3 regions of the Paenarthrobacter sp. TE3676 genome follow, and region 1 is predicted to be linked to each of the others. Evidence: riboswitches for the same ligand, from Rfam matches in the RefSeq annotation. Region 1 holds a riboswitch; each other region holds the start of a gene.
What was found. Region 1 has a riboswitch for glycine ahead of gcvP (aminomethyl-transferring glycine dehydrogenase). Riboswitches for the same ligand answer to the same signal wherever they lie in the genome.

Region 1 (4,272 bases):
CGGTGATCTCGGTCAGCTGGGATTCGAGGTCGGTGATGAGTTCGCGCCAGCCCTCAGTCTGGGAATCCGGAGCGAACGGGTGGATCGAGGCGAACTCCGGCCAGGAAATCGCCTCCATCTCGGCCGTGGCGTTCAGCTTCATGGTGCAGGAACCCAATGGGATCATGGTGCGGTCCAGCGCGAGGTCGCGGTCCGAGAGCTTACGGATGTAGCGGAGGAGCTGGGTTTCTGAGCGGTGGGTGTTGAACACCGGGTGCTGCATAAAGTCGCTCGTACGTTCCACGGAAGCCTCAAGCGCGAAGCCTTCAGCAGACTCAAGTACAGGAGCGCCAAAGACATCAAGGAGACGACCGACAATCCCGGGAGTAGTGGTTTCATCAACAGAGATGCCAACCGTGTCAGCGTCGATGCCACGGAGGTTGATGCCCTTGGCCTCGGCAGCGGCGACGATTTCAGCAGCCTTGCCGGGAACGCGGACGGTGATGGTGTCGAAGAAGGAACCGTGGAGGACCTCGACGCCGGCAGCCTTCAGGGACGCTGCAAGCGTGCGGGCGTGGCCATGGGCGGTTTCGGCGATCGCCTTGAGGCCCTCAGGGCCGTGGTAAACGGCGTACATCGAGGCCACGATGGCCAGCAGTGCTTGCGCTGTACAGATGTTGGACGTGGCCTTCTCGCGGCGGATGTGCTGCTCGCGGGTCTGCAGCGCCAAGCGGTAGGCGGGGACACCGGCGTCGTCCTTGGAAACGCCCACCAAACGGCCGGGCATGGAACGCTCCAGTCCCTTTTGGACGGCCATGTAGGCGGCGTGCGGGCCACCGAAGAAGAGCGGAACGCCCAAGCGCTGTGCCGAACCGACGGCGATGTCGGCGCCCTGCTCGCCTGGAGGCATGATGAGGGTCAGGGACAGGAGGTCGGCAGCAACGGTAACCAGCGCACCGCGCTCCTTGGCGTCCGCAATCACGGCAGAGTGATCGAACACGCGGCCGGAAACGCCGGGCTGCTGGAGGACGACGCCGTTGATGGCACCTTCCGGGAGACCCAAGGAAAGGTCAGCGACCTCGACTTCGAAGCCGAGCGCCTCGGCACGGCCCTTGACGATGGCAATGGTCTGGGGGAGGCAGTCTGCGTCGAGGACGGTCTTGCCATCCTGGACAGCCTTGTTCTTGTTGGCTCGGCGCATCATGAGGACGGCTTCGGCCACTGCGGTTGCTTCATCCAGTAGGGACGCGTTGGCGATCGGCAGCCCAACCAGGTCCTGGACCATGGTCTGGAAGTTCAGGAGCGCCTCGAGGCGGCCCTGCGAGATTTCCGGCTGGTAAGGGGTGTAAGCCGTGTACCAAGCCGGGGATTCGAGGATATTCCGACGGATCACGGGCGGCGTCACGGTGTCGTAGTAGCCCTGGCCGATCATCTGAACGGCCGTCTTGTTCTTGGACGCGAGCTTGCGCAGCTCGGTCAGAACTTCAACTTCACTCAACGCGTTCTGCAGGGTGAGGGCAACTTCCTGGCGGATGTCGTTCGGGACGGCGGTGTCGACCAGCGAATCAACAGTGTCGTAGCCGACGGACTTGAGCATGGTCTCAATGTCGGCCTGGCGGCGGGCGCCGATATGCCGATCGACGAAGGTGGTGGAGGCAGAACTAACCGTCACGAAGGAACTCCATTACTTGGGCAGCGTTTGGGTACGCCACAGCGGCTGGGTTCCTCCCCGCTCTGTATTGGACCTGAGAGTTTCCGCGCGTTGCCTGAGCAACCATCGCTTGCACCGTCGGTGAGCACAGCACTCCCTTCACCCGAAGGTGAGTTGAGTACCTGCTGCTTTCCAGAGTCGCCTAGCCGCGGCGGTGCGTGGGCCTGAGAGATTCCTGGGGAGGGTTTGCTCCTACGGCGCCTGCATCACTTGCTTGCAGGACTCTCCCGCCGCAGATCAAAGGCATGTTCAGTTGTGTGTGGTCACCGCGTACGGCACGCCACGAGGGTTAATTGTCCTACGTCCCGCGCCCCGCAGCAAATGGAAGACCCGCTACTTCCGCAACCGTTCAAGGACTCCCAACAGAATTTCGACGTCGGCCTCCCGCCCGGCGTTGCCGCCCTCCTGCCCGCCTTCAAAAATCGCGTTGAAATAGAGGCCGTCGCCCATGTAGCTGACGGCCTTGGCAACCTCCGGCCCGACGTCCTCAGCCAGCACGTCCAGCCACCGTTGCTGGATCGCGGCGAACCTGCGGCGGGTTTCCTCGTGGGCAACTTCGGCCAATCTTGTGGCAGCGACGAAGGCCCGGTCCATGGGCGTATCCGCCCAGAGCGAGGAGCGGATGAAGTAGGCGGCCGAACCATCGGGGGCAGCCTTCATCAGCTCGGTATCTTCATCGGCGAGCAGGTCCAGGCGCTCCAAAAGGGCCGTGATCAGCGCTTCCTTATTGGGGAAGTGGTAGAGCAGACCGCCCTTGGACACGCCTGCCCGCTTGGCAACAGCGTCGAGCGTGGCGGCACGCTCCCCTACCTCGATAAGGAGGGCTTCGAACGCATCCAGGACGGCGTCCCGGGCAACTGGTTTTCGTGGCATGTGTCCATCATTCCCTAAAGGCTTACGGGCTTCTATTTGAAACTGTACCGTCTGGACGGTACAGTGAGTTACATGTTCTCGCCGTCATCAACCCAAGCACCCCGTTCCGCTCAGCCCGTTAAGGGTCAGGCAGCACCGTGGCGCGACTGGACGGCTCTGGCACTCCTGATGTTTCCGGTGCTGCTGGTGGCCGTGGACAACACCGCGCTCACATTTGCACTGCCCGAGATCGCCCGTTCGTTGGACGTGGGCGGCGTCCAATTGCTGTGGATTGTTGACGCCTACCCGCTGGTCCTCGCAGCATTGTTGGTGTCCATGGGCAACTTGGGCGACAGAATCGGACGACGCCGGCTGCTCCTGCTCGGCAGCACGGGCTTCGCAGCGGTTTCGGCTGCTACAGCTTTCGCGCCTTCCGCTGAATGGCTCATCGCCGGCCGCGCGGGCCTGGGCGTCTTCGGCGCCATGCTGATGCCATCAACCCTGTCCCTGATCCGGAACATCTTCACCGATCCCAACCGGCGTCGGCTCGCGATCGCCGTCTGGGCCGCCGGTTTCTCCGGTGGTGCCGCCCTTGGCCCGATCTTCGGTGGCTGGTTGGTGGAGCACTTCTGGTGGGGTGCCGTGTTCCTGGTGGCGGCTTTCCTGCTCCTGCCGCTACTTGCTTTCGGCCGGGTCTTGATTCCTGAATCGAAGGACGCCAATCCCGGCCGGGTGGACGTGCCCAGCATTCTCCTGTCCGTGGTCACCATGGCGCCGTTGGTTTACGGCATCAAGGAATTCGCGGTTCACGGCTTCGGGGCGTCCGCGGCTGCCTTCATGGGGTTCGGCGTGGTGATGGGCATTATCTTCGTCCGCCGCCAGCAGCGGATCGAGAGCCCCATGCTGGACGTCTCATTGTTCAAGAACAAGGTGTTCAGTACCGCAATCGTGGCGAACGTCCTGTCCCTCTTCTCCATGACGGGCTTCATCTACTTCTTCGCCCAGCACCTGCAACTTGTTGAGGGCCAGTCCCCTATGGAGGCCGGCATTGCAATGATTCCTGCTCTCCTGGCTACGGTCATCGCCGGCCTGCTGGTAGTGCCGCTGGTCAAGCGCGTACAGCCTGGGTTCGTTGTGGCTGCGGGACTAACTCTCAGCGGAGTGGGATACCTGATTGTGGTGGTGGGTGACCATGGCAGCGGACCCGTGTTCCTGTTGTCGGCCCTGACCGTACTCGCAATAGGTGTTGGTGCTGCGGAGACCATCTCCAACGACCTCATCCTGGCCTCCGTTCCGGCCGACAAATCCGGCGCCGCCTCGGCCATTTCCGAGACCGGCTATGAGTTGGGCTCGCTCTTGGGAACGGCAGTGCTTGGCTCGATCCTCACTGCTTCCTACCAGCACAACCTCGTCATTCCGGACGGTGTATCCACGCAAGCGGCCGGTAAGTCCACTGAAACGCTTGCTGGTGCGGTTGATGCAGCGGCTGCCCTTCCGGCCCCATTGTCGGAGGCGCTGACGGTCGCCGCCCGGACAGCTTTCGAGTCCGGCGTCCACATCACTGCGGCCATTGGGCTGGTACTGATGGCTGGTGCGGCAGTGCTCGCCGCCGTCGTACTCCGGCGTGTGCCGAAGGCACAGTAGTAGGCACAGCGCCGAAGGCGCAGTAGTTGGGCACGGCGCCGAAGGCGCAGTAGTTGGGCACGGCGCCGGCTGAAGCTACATGGCTT
Region 2 (4,272 bases), on a different contig from region 1:
AGGCGATGTCGCCGGCGTCCACTACCTGGGCTTCGTACACCGGTTCAACGTCGAGCTCCGGGTGGTACCCCGGGCGGAGGAGGCGGGAGGCTTCGCGGACTGCGGCGGGTCCGAAGCGGGCGCCGGGCCGGAAGGAGGTTCCGCCGTCGAACGGGACGCCGACGATCGCAATGTCGTAGTCCGGGACGCGGTCGATTTGGGGGAGACGGGCGAAAGTACCGAGGCCTGCATACCGGGGGACTTTGGTGGCGTCGACAGGGCCGATGGGCTTGTGCGTTGTCATTGACGGATCCTTGGGTTGAGGGGTGCTCGCCGTTGAGCGGGAAGTAAGTAATTCCATTCTTGGTGACGCGGATCACTCCGGATAGCGCTACATTGACTACAAATAGTTGAGGCGTTTAGACGAATGTCTAAGTGCCCCGGAACGTGGCGGCAAGACCGCCGGAAACGCAAGGGAACCGGAGCGCACAATGGCAATCACCGTGGGCGAACTCGTGGCTGAACCGCAGCTGGGACTCACCCTCCTGGCAGGAGCGGCAGGCCTCGAAAACCGCATTACCTGGGCTCACACGTCGGACCTTCCCAGGCTGTGGGAGTGGGTCACGGGCGGCGAACTCATGATGACCAACGGCCTGTCGATTCCCGCCGACGCCGAGGGCCAAGTGGCGCTCGCAGAGGCCTTGATGGACAGCGGCGCCAGCGCCTTGGCGATCGGCGAGAAAATGCATGCACCGCCGCTCACCGCGGAATTCATGGAAGCGTGCGAGCAACTCCCGTTGCCCCTGATCAACATCCCGTACCCGCTGCCGTTCATCGCGATCGCCCGGTCGGTGGCCGAGTCCTCCTTGCTCGAAGAATCCCGTCGGCTGCGGCAGACTGCCCGCGTCTACGATCTGCTCCGCACCGCCGGAGCCTCCGAAGACCACTGGCAGAGCCTGGTCCAGCGGCTGGCGACCGAGCTCGACGCGGACCTGTTCGTGGTGGACCGCCGCTGCCTCCATCCCTGGCACCCGGACGGTCAGGCGCTCCCGGTGTTCCTCTCCGAGGAGTGGGCGCCGCTGTCGGGGCAAGTGTCCCTCGCGGGAAAGAACTTCCAGTGGCATCGCATCCGCGGCAGGCACGTCCTCACCATGGACATTCCTACCCATGCCAACGCGCTCCTGGTGGTGCTGCCCAACAGCGAACCGCACCCGGACGCCGTCGTGCTTCTCCACGCCGCAACCGTGCTGGGACTGCAGCTTTCGCGCATCGTTTTGTCGCTGGAAGGCCGCCACCGGCTGGCCGGCGAGTTCCTCCTGCAGGCAATGGACGGACGCTTGGGCGTGGCCGAAATGGAGAGCCGGCTGGCAGCTTTCGAGGTTTCGCCCCAGGATTTCCTGCTCGCCTCACTGACGGCGGACGCCGCGGACAAAGCGGCGGACGACGGCGGCAGGCTGGCGAACGTGCACATCGAACTGTGGCGGCACGGGGTTGCGTCCGCGTCCTTGAAGCGGAACAACAGGCTCCATGTGGTGGTCCCGGCAGACGTGCCTGACGATGTCCTGATGCACTGTGCCGGCGTGGAAACCACGATCGGGATCAGCGCGCCGGCGGCCGTTGCGAACATCCAACGGGCGCTGCAGGAGTCCCTCTGGGCGCTCGGTTCCGCCCGCGCCAACAACCAAGGGCTGGCCCGCTATGCGGAGGGGCCCTCATGGCTGGGACTCACCGGTTTTGAGGAAGGAACCGCCCTGGTCCGGCGTCTTTTGGGTCCGATTTTCGACTACGAGCAGAGCCAGGAAGGTGATCTCATTGTCACCTTGAGGACGTATTTGGACTCGCAGCGGTCGTGGCAGAAGACTGCTTCAGCATTGTTCGCGCACCGACAAACCATCATCTACCGGATGCGGAAAATCGGCGAACTGACAGGGCTGGACATGGGTGAAACGTCCACCGTCGCCCAACTGTGGTTCGCTCTGCAGATCCATGAAGCGATGCATCAGTAGCCACACCTTGCTTGCGCTCCTTCAAAACAACCAGCTATGGTGTGAAGCGTGTCACTCACGTGATGCAACGCTTTTGATCTGCGGCGGGAGAGTCCTGCCGGTACATCCAGTCAGGCGCCGTAGGAGCAAATCCTCCCCAGGAATCTCTCAGGCCCATGTACCGCCGCGGTTAGGCAACTCTGGAAAGCAGTCCGGGTAACCGGGCTCACCGACGGTGCAAGCAGGCAACCATTCCTGCGGAATCTCTCAGGTCCAATACAGAGCGGGGAGGAACCCCACATCATCGTGGCGCTCACTGGGCGCCTGAATCATGGAGTTCCTCTTGACTGTTCAATCAACCCCCACCGCCTTCGCGGACCGGCACATCGGCGCCCGCCGCCAAGCCGACGTTGACACCATGCTCAAGGCCATCGGCTACGACTCTGTCGACGGCTTGGTAGACGTCGCCGTTCCCGATTCCATTCGCCAGGACACTGCCCTGAAGCTGCAGGACGCCCTCACCGAGGTGCAGGTCCTCGCCGAGCTCCGCAAGCTCGCTTCCAAGAACAAGACCGCTGTGCAGATGATCGGCCAGGGCTACTACGACACCGTCACACCCCCGGTCATTCGCCGCAACATCCTTGAAGCTCCCGCTTGGTACACGGCCTACACGCCGTACCAGCCGGAAATTTCCCAGGGCCGCCTGGAGGCACTGCTGAACTTCCAGACCATGGTGCAGGACCTCACCGGGCTTCCCGTGGCCAACGCCTCGCTGCTGGACGAAGCCACCGCCGTTGCCGAGGCCGTGCTGCTGATGCGCCGCGCCAACAAGTCCAAGACCGCCAAGGACGGCAAGACGGTCCTCGACGCCGACCTCCTCCCGCAGACCATCGCCATTGTGAAGGGACGCGCCGAGGCGTTGGGCTTCGAGGTTGAGATCGCTGATCTTTCGGCTGGACTTCCCGACGGCGACATCAACGGCATCGTCCTGCAGCAACCCGGCGTTTCCGGGCGCGTGTTCGATCACTCCGGCGTCATCGCTGACGCCAAGGAGCGCGGCGCGCTGGTCACGGTGGCCGCGGATTTGCTGGCGCTCACCCTCATCACGCCCCCGGGCGAGCAAGGTGCGGACCTCGCCGTCGGAACTGCGCAGCGCTTCGGCGTCCCGCTGTTCTTCGGCGGCCCGCACGCCGCGTACATGGCCGTCCGCGAAGGCATGGAACGCACCCTCCCGGGCCGCATCGTTGGGGTCTCCAAGGACAACGCCGGCGTCCCTGCTTACCGCCTGGCACTGCAGACCCGCGAGCAGCACATCCGTCGCGAGAAGGCGACGTCCAACATCTGCACCGCGCAGGCACTGCTCGCGATCGTAGCCTCGATGTACGCCGTCTACCACGGCCCGGAAGGCCTGAAAGCAATCGCCGAAACCGTCCACGGCCACGCCCGTGTTTTGGCTGCGACCCTGCAGAAGGCCGGCCGCGAACTCGTCTCCGAGGCTTTCTTCGACACCCTCACCGTCCGCGTCCCCGGCAAGGCAGACAAGGTCATCGCCGCCGCTGAAGCCCGCGGCATCAACCTGCGCCTCATCGATGCGGACATCGTTGGCGTCTCCATTGATGAAACCACGACGCCGGAGATCCTCTCCGCGGTAGCCGTCGCCTTCGGTGCCGGTCCGGTAGGGGACGTTACCGGATTCGAATTGCCCGCTGACGTAGTCCGGACATCCGATTTCCTGCAGCACCCGGTGTTCAACACGCACCGTTCCGAGACGCAGCTGTTGCGCTATATCCGCAAGCTGTCGGACCGTGACCTCGCACTGGACCGCACCATGATCCCGCTGGGTTCGTGCACCATGAAGCTGAACGCCACCGCTGAGATGGAGGCGATTTCCTGGCCGGAGTTCGCCTCCATCCACCCGTTCGCTCCGGACCACCAGACCGCGGGTTGGCGCGAGCTGATCGAGGACCTGGAAGCCGACCTCACCGAGATCACCGGCTACGACCAAGTCTCTATCCAGCCGAATGCCGGTTCCCAGGGCGAGCTCGCAGGCTTGCTTGCGATCCGCGGTTACCACCTGTCCCGCGGCGATGAGCAGCGCACTGTTTGCTTGATCCCGGCATCAGCCCACGGCACCAACGCGGCCTCGGCTGTGCTGGCGGGCATGAAGGTGGTTGTGGTGGCGACGGCTGCCGACGGCACGATCGATCACGCGGATCTCGCTGCGAAAATCGAGGCCCACCGCGAGGTTTTGTCGGCCATCATGATCACCTACCCGTCCACGCACGGTGTGTACGACGCCGACGTCCGC
Region 3 (4,272 bases), on a different contig from region 1:
CAGGACGGAGGAAGCCGACACCATGGAAGACCCACTCAACGCCTTCGGCGGCGGCAAGGGCGTCGATATCCAGCAGGACGTCCCACTCCGGCTCCTCAGTGAGATAGCTTTCCCACGTAGTTCGACGCCAAAGGCCCTTGGGGTGTTCCTGGTCTTTCCAGAAGTTGTAGTAGAAATCGCCGCGTTTGGAGACCATTGCGATGCGATCGTTGGAGTCGAGGACCTCCAGGATGCCAGCCTCAACGGCCGCGTACTCGGCGTCCTCCAGTAACTCCTCGGTGCGGGCATTCTGCTCGCGGACCCACGCCAGCTGCTCTTCGCCGTGGATGTCCTCAAGCCAAACGTTTTCATCCGTCGGCTCAGGCGCGACGTCCGCTGCATGCCGCGGGCCGGGGGCCGGCGCGGTCTCATTCTCGGGAAGTGGCGACTGATCAGCTTCTGTGGTGGTCATCGCCCCATCCAAGCAACACTCTCCAACAGTAAGCAAGTCACAGGAAGTTAGGCTTGAGCGTGGCTAAATCGCAAACCAACCGTGTTGCCCTGATCGGGGCCGGCCCTCGGGGCACCAGTGTCCTCGAGCGGTTGCTCGCGAACTGGGCTGCGGACAGCCCGCCAGAAACCACCCTTCTCATCGATGTCGTGGACCCTTATCCGGCCGGGTCGGGGCACGTGTGGCAGCCGGAGCAGTCACGCCTCTACTTGATGAACACCCAATCGTTCTATCCCACCCTCATTCCTGAGGACCCTCAACTCGCCCCACCGCTCGCGGGTGGTTCGTTCGATCAGTGGCGCGAGGCCCGCCGCCGTGATGGCAGGGGACTGAACGATGCAGAGAAGGCGGAACTGGCCACCCTCGAATCGCACGACTTCCCCAGCCGCGCACTGTACGGGCGGTACCTGCGCCAAACTTTGGCGGGGCTGCTTGAACGGCTTCCCGACGGCGTCGAGGTCACCTTTCATAAGGCGCTCGCCGTCGCCGCGCAGCCTGTTAAGGGCGAAAAGGAAGACGGGTTCGACGTCGAACTCGACAACGGCGAGACGCTCACCGTCGGTTCCGTGGTCCTCGCTCTGGGCCATATCGAGTCCAGGTTGAACCCGGAGCAGCGGTCCTTTAAGAGCGCCGCGGAGGAGCAGGGCCTGAGGTACTTCCCGCCCGCGCCGCCTGCCGATGTTGATTGGCAGGCCGTGCCTGACAACGAACCCGTGCTGGTCCGGGGCATGGGTCTGAACTTCTTCGATGTCATGGGCCAGTTGACGGAGGGGCGCGGCGGTAAGTTCGTCGAGGCTGGTACGCCTGGCACGGGTATCCTCGAGTACCGGGCTTCTGGGCGGGAGCCCAGGATCATTGCAGCGTCCCGCAGGGGTACCCCTTACCGCGCGAAGGCCGGGTTGGCGGGTTATTACCCCAGCAGCATCACCATGCGCTACCTGACAGAAGATGCGGTGGACCGCTTCCGTGCAGCCGGTATCCAGCCGGGGTTCGATCATGACCTCTGGCCGTTGCTTCACCGGGATGCACTTTGGGCCTATTACTCAACACTTGCGCGGTCTCAGCCCGCCGCGATCAAGGACCCCGCACAGTTCCTCGCCGACCTTGAGGATGCGCTCCAACCGCATGCGCACACCACCGCGAACTGGGAAGTCGAGGTGGGAAACGTCGTGGAAAAACACGTCGTCGCTTCCCGCCGGCTGAACCTGAGGGGGCTCGCGGCGCCGCTCGCTGGGCGGACCTTCGCTTCCCGCCGCGAGCTGGACGCCACCATCACGGCCTACCTTGATGATGATGCCCGACGATCAGCACTGGGCGAGGCGGACCCTGTCAAGATGGCGATCGGTGCCCTCCACACCGGGCGGGCGATCCTCAAATCCGTAGTAGCGGACGGGGGCATCACCGATGAATCGTGGCTGGGTGGTTTGCGCGGCTGGTTCGAATCTTTTGTTGAAGGTCTGGCAAGCGGAGCGCCTGCACTGCGATCGGAGCAGCTGGCCGCTTTGGCGCGTGCCGGCGTCGTGAGTTTCGTGGGACCAGACCCGAAGTTCAGCGTGGACCGCGGTGCCAAAGTGTTCCGGGCGGTTTCGCCGTGGGTCCACGACGCTCCGGTTGAAGCAAGGACTCTTGTGGAGGCGATGTCGCCAGCCAACAGAGTGGGCATCAATCTGTCTCCCCTTCTGGAACAGCTCATGGCCGATGGGCTGGTGCGCACCAAGATCATGATGAGTGTTGAGGGCACGCCCATGCAGACCACGGGCCTTGACGTTGAACCGCATCCTTACAGGCCTCTGGCCGCGAACGGTTCCATCACCAGGAACTTGTATGTCCTGGGCCTCCAATTGTCTGCGTCGCAGTGGGGGACAGCCATTGCCGCTGAGGCCCGTCCGCGTACCGGACCTGCTTACGCGAGCGGCCAGCGAACCCTTCGCGATGCCGACGAGATAGCGCGTAGCATTCTCGGCCGCTAGCGACTCAAGGTTGCGCCGTTGCCCGGCCTTCGCTATGGTGTGAGCTGCATCACTGAGTTGGTGGTGCGCGCTACTGATCTGCGGCGGGAGAGTCCTGCCGGTACATCCCGTCAGGCGCCGTAGGAGCAAACCCTCCCCAGGAATCTCTCAGGCCCATGTACCGCCGCGGCGAGGCAACTCTGGAAAGCAGTCCGGTTACCGGGCTCACCGAAGGTGCAAGCCTTTCTGCCCTGCAGGAAGGCGGAAACTCTCAGGTCCACGTACAGAGCGGGGAGGAACCCGAATCAACGTGGCACCCTGTGCCGCCTGAACGATGGAGTTCCTTTGACGATTCAGCGCCCGCCATCCACTGGTCCAGATTCACCCCACCTCGAGCGACAGCTCAGCAACCGCCACATCCAGCTCATCGCCATCGGCGGAGCAATTGGCACAGGCCTTTTCATGGGATCCGGCAAGACTATTTCTGCTGCCGGCCCGTCCGTCATCTTCGTCTACATGATTATCGGCTTCATGCTCTTCTTCGTCATGCGTGCCATGGGCGAACTTCTGCTGAGCAACCTCAACTACAAGTCCTTTAGCGACTTCTCGGCCGACCTGCTGGGACCCTGGGCCGGCTTTTTCACCGGCTGGACGTATTGGTTCTGCTGGGTCATCACGGGGATCGCGGACGTGATCGCCATCGCCGGGTACTCCCAGGAACTTTGGCCGTCCTTGCCGCTCTGGGTGCCGGGCCTGATCACCATCGGGATCCTCCTGCTCCTGAACCTCGCCACCGTGAAAGCGTTCGGTGAGACCGAGTTCTGGTTCGCCCTCATCAAGATTGTCGCCATCGCGGCGCTCATCATCGTTGGCTTGTTCATGATTTTCAGCGGCTTCCAGTCCGACGCCGGACCGGCCGCCTTCTCCAATCTCTGGAGCCATGGCGGCTTCTTCCCCAACGAATTCATGGGCTTTGTAGCCGGCTTCCAGATCGCCGTCTTCGCATTCGTGGGCATAGAACTCGTGGGCACCACAGCGGCCGAGGCCAAGGACCCCGAGAAGAACCTGCCCAAGGCCATCAACTCCATCCCCATCCGTGTGCTGCTCTTCTACGTCGGTGCGCTGATCATCCTGATGTCCGTTACCCCGTGGACGCAGTTCGCTGCCGGACACAGCCCCTTCATTGCCATGTTCTCGCTGGCCGGTCTCGGCGCAGCGGCCACCATCGTCAACCTCGTGGTGCTGACCTCGGCAATGTCATCGGCAAACTCGGGCATCTACTCAACGTCCCGCATGGTGTTCGGGTTGGCACAGGAAGGTGACGCGCCCAAGGTGTTCGGCGCGCTCTCAGGACGCAAAGTACCCCGGAACGCCCTGTTCCTTTCCTGCGTCCTGCTGCTGTCCGGCGTCGTCCTCATGTATGCAGGCTCGGATATCGGCAAGGCCTTTGACATGGTCACCACGGTGTCCGCTGTCTGCTTCGTCTTTGTTTGGTCCATCATCTTGGCGAGTTATCTGGCCTTCCGGAAGCGTCGTCCGCACTTGCACGACTCTTCGGCGTTCAAGATGCCGGGAGGCGTGGTGATGGTCTGGGTAGTGTTCGCGTTCTTCGCCTTCGTCCTGTGGGCTCTGACCACACAGCCGGATACGCTCGCCGCCCTGCTGGCCACGCCGGTGTGGTTCGTCATTCTGGGTGTAGCCTGGTTGATCCTCCGCCGCCGGCCAGCACATGTGGTCCGTTATGAGGAGTTCAAGGCTGAGCTCCGGCGGGATGCTGACAGGGTCCAGGAACCGGAACCGGCCAACAAGTAGCCGCGCTCTCAACAAAACGCA

Region 2: linked by a shared signal. The riboswitch ahead of gcvP (aminomethyl-transferring glycine dehydrogenase) and the one ahead of gcvP (aminomethyl-transferring glycine dehydrogenase) in region 1 are both predicted to bind glycine.
Region 3: linked by a shared signal. The riboswitch ahead of cycA (D-serine/D-alanine/glycine transporter) and the one ahead of gcvP (aminomethyl-transferring glycine dehydrogenase) in region 1 are both predicted to bind glycine.

Annotation. Positions count from the first base shown of each region.
Region 1 covers NZ_JBWBQU010000011.1:123,096-127,367, reverse strand. Annotated here, with positions in the region: gene gcvP (aminomethyl-transferring glycine dehydrogenase) at 1-1,651, opposite strand, end outside; glycine riboswitch at 1,833-1,930, opposite strand; gene ACZ881_RS21775 (TetR/AcrR family transcriptional regulator) at 2,024-2,563, opposite strand; gene ACZ881_RS21770 (MFS transporter) at 2,636-4,186, shown strand; gene ACZ881_RS21765 (cyclodeaminase/cyclohydrolase family protein) at 4,262-4,272, opposite strand, start outside.
Region 2 covers NZ_JBWBQU010000007.1:5,296-9,567, reverse strand. Annotated here, with positions in the region: gene speB (agmatinase) at 1-283, opposite strand, end outside; gene ACZ881_RS16480 (PucR family transcriptional regulator) at 471-1,985, shown strand; glycine riboswitch at 2,060-2,158, shown strand; gene gcvP (aminomethyl-transferring glycine dehydrogenase) at 2,296-4,272, shown strand, end outside.
Region 3 covers NZ_JBWBQU010000002.1:48,100-52,371, reverse strand. Annotated here, with positions in the region: gene ACZ881_RS04095 (prolyl oligopeptidase family serine peptidase) at 1-451, opposite strand, end outside; gene ACZ881_RS04090 (FAD/NAD(P)-binding protein) at 511-2,460, shown strand; glycine riboswitch at 2,535-2,633, shown strand; gene cycA (D-serine/D-alanine/glycine transporter) at 2,785-4,251, shown strand.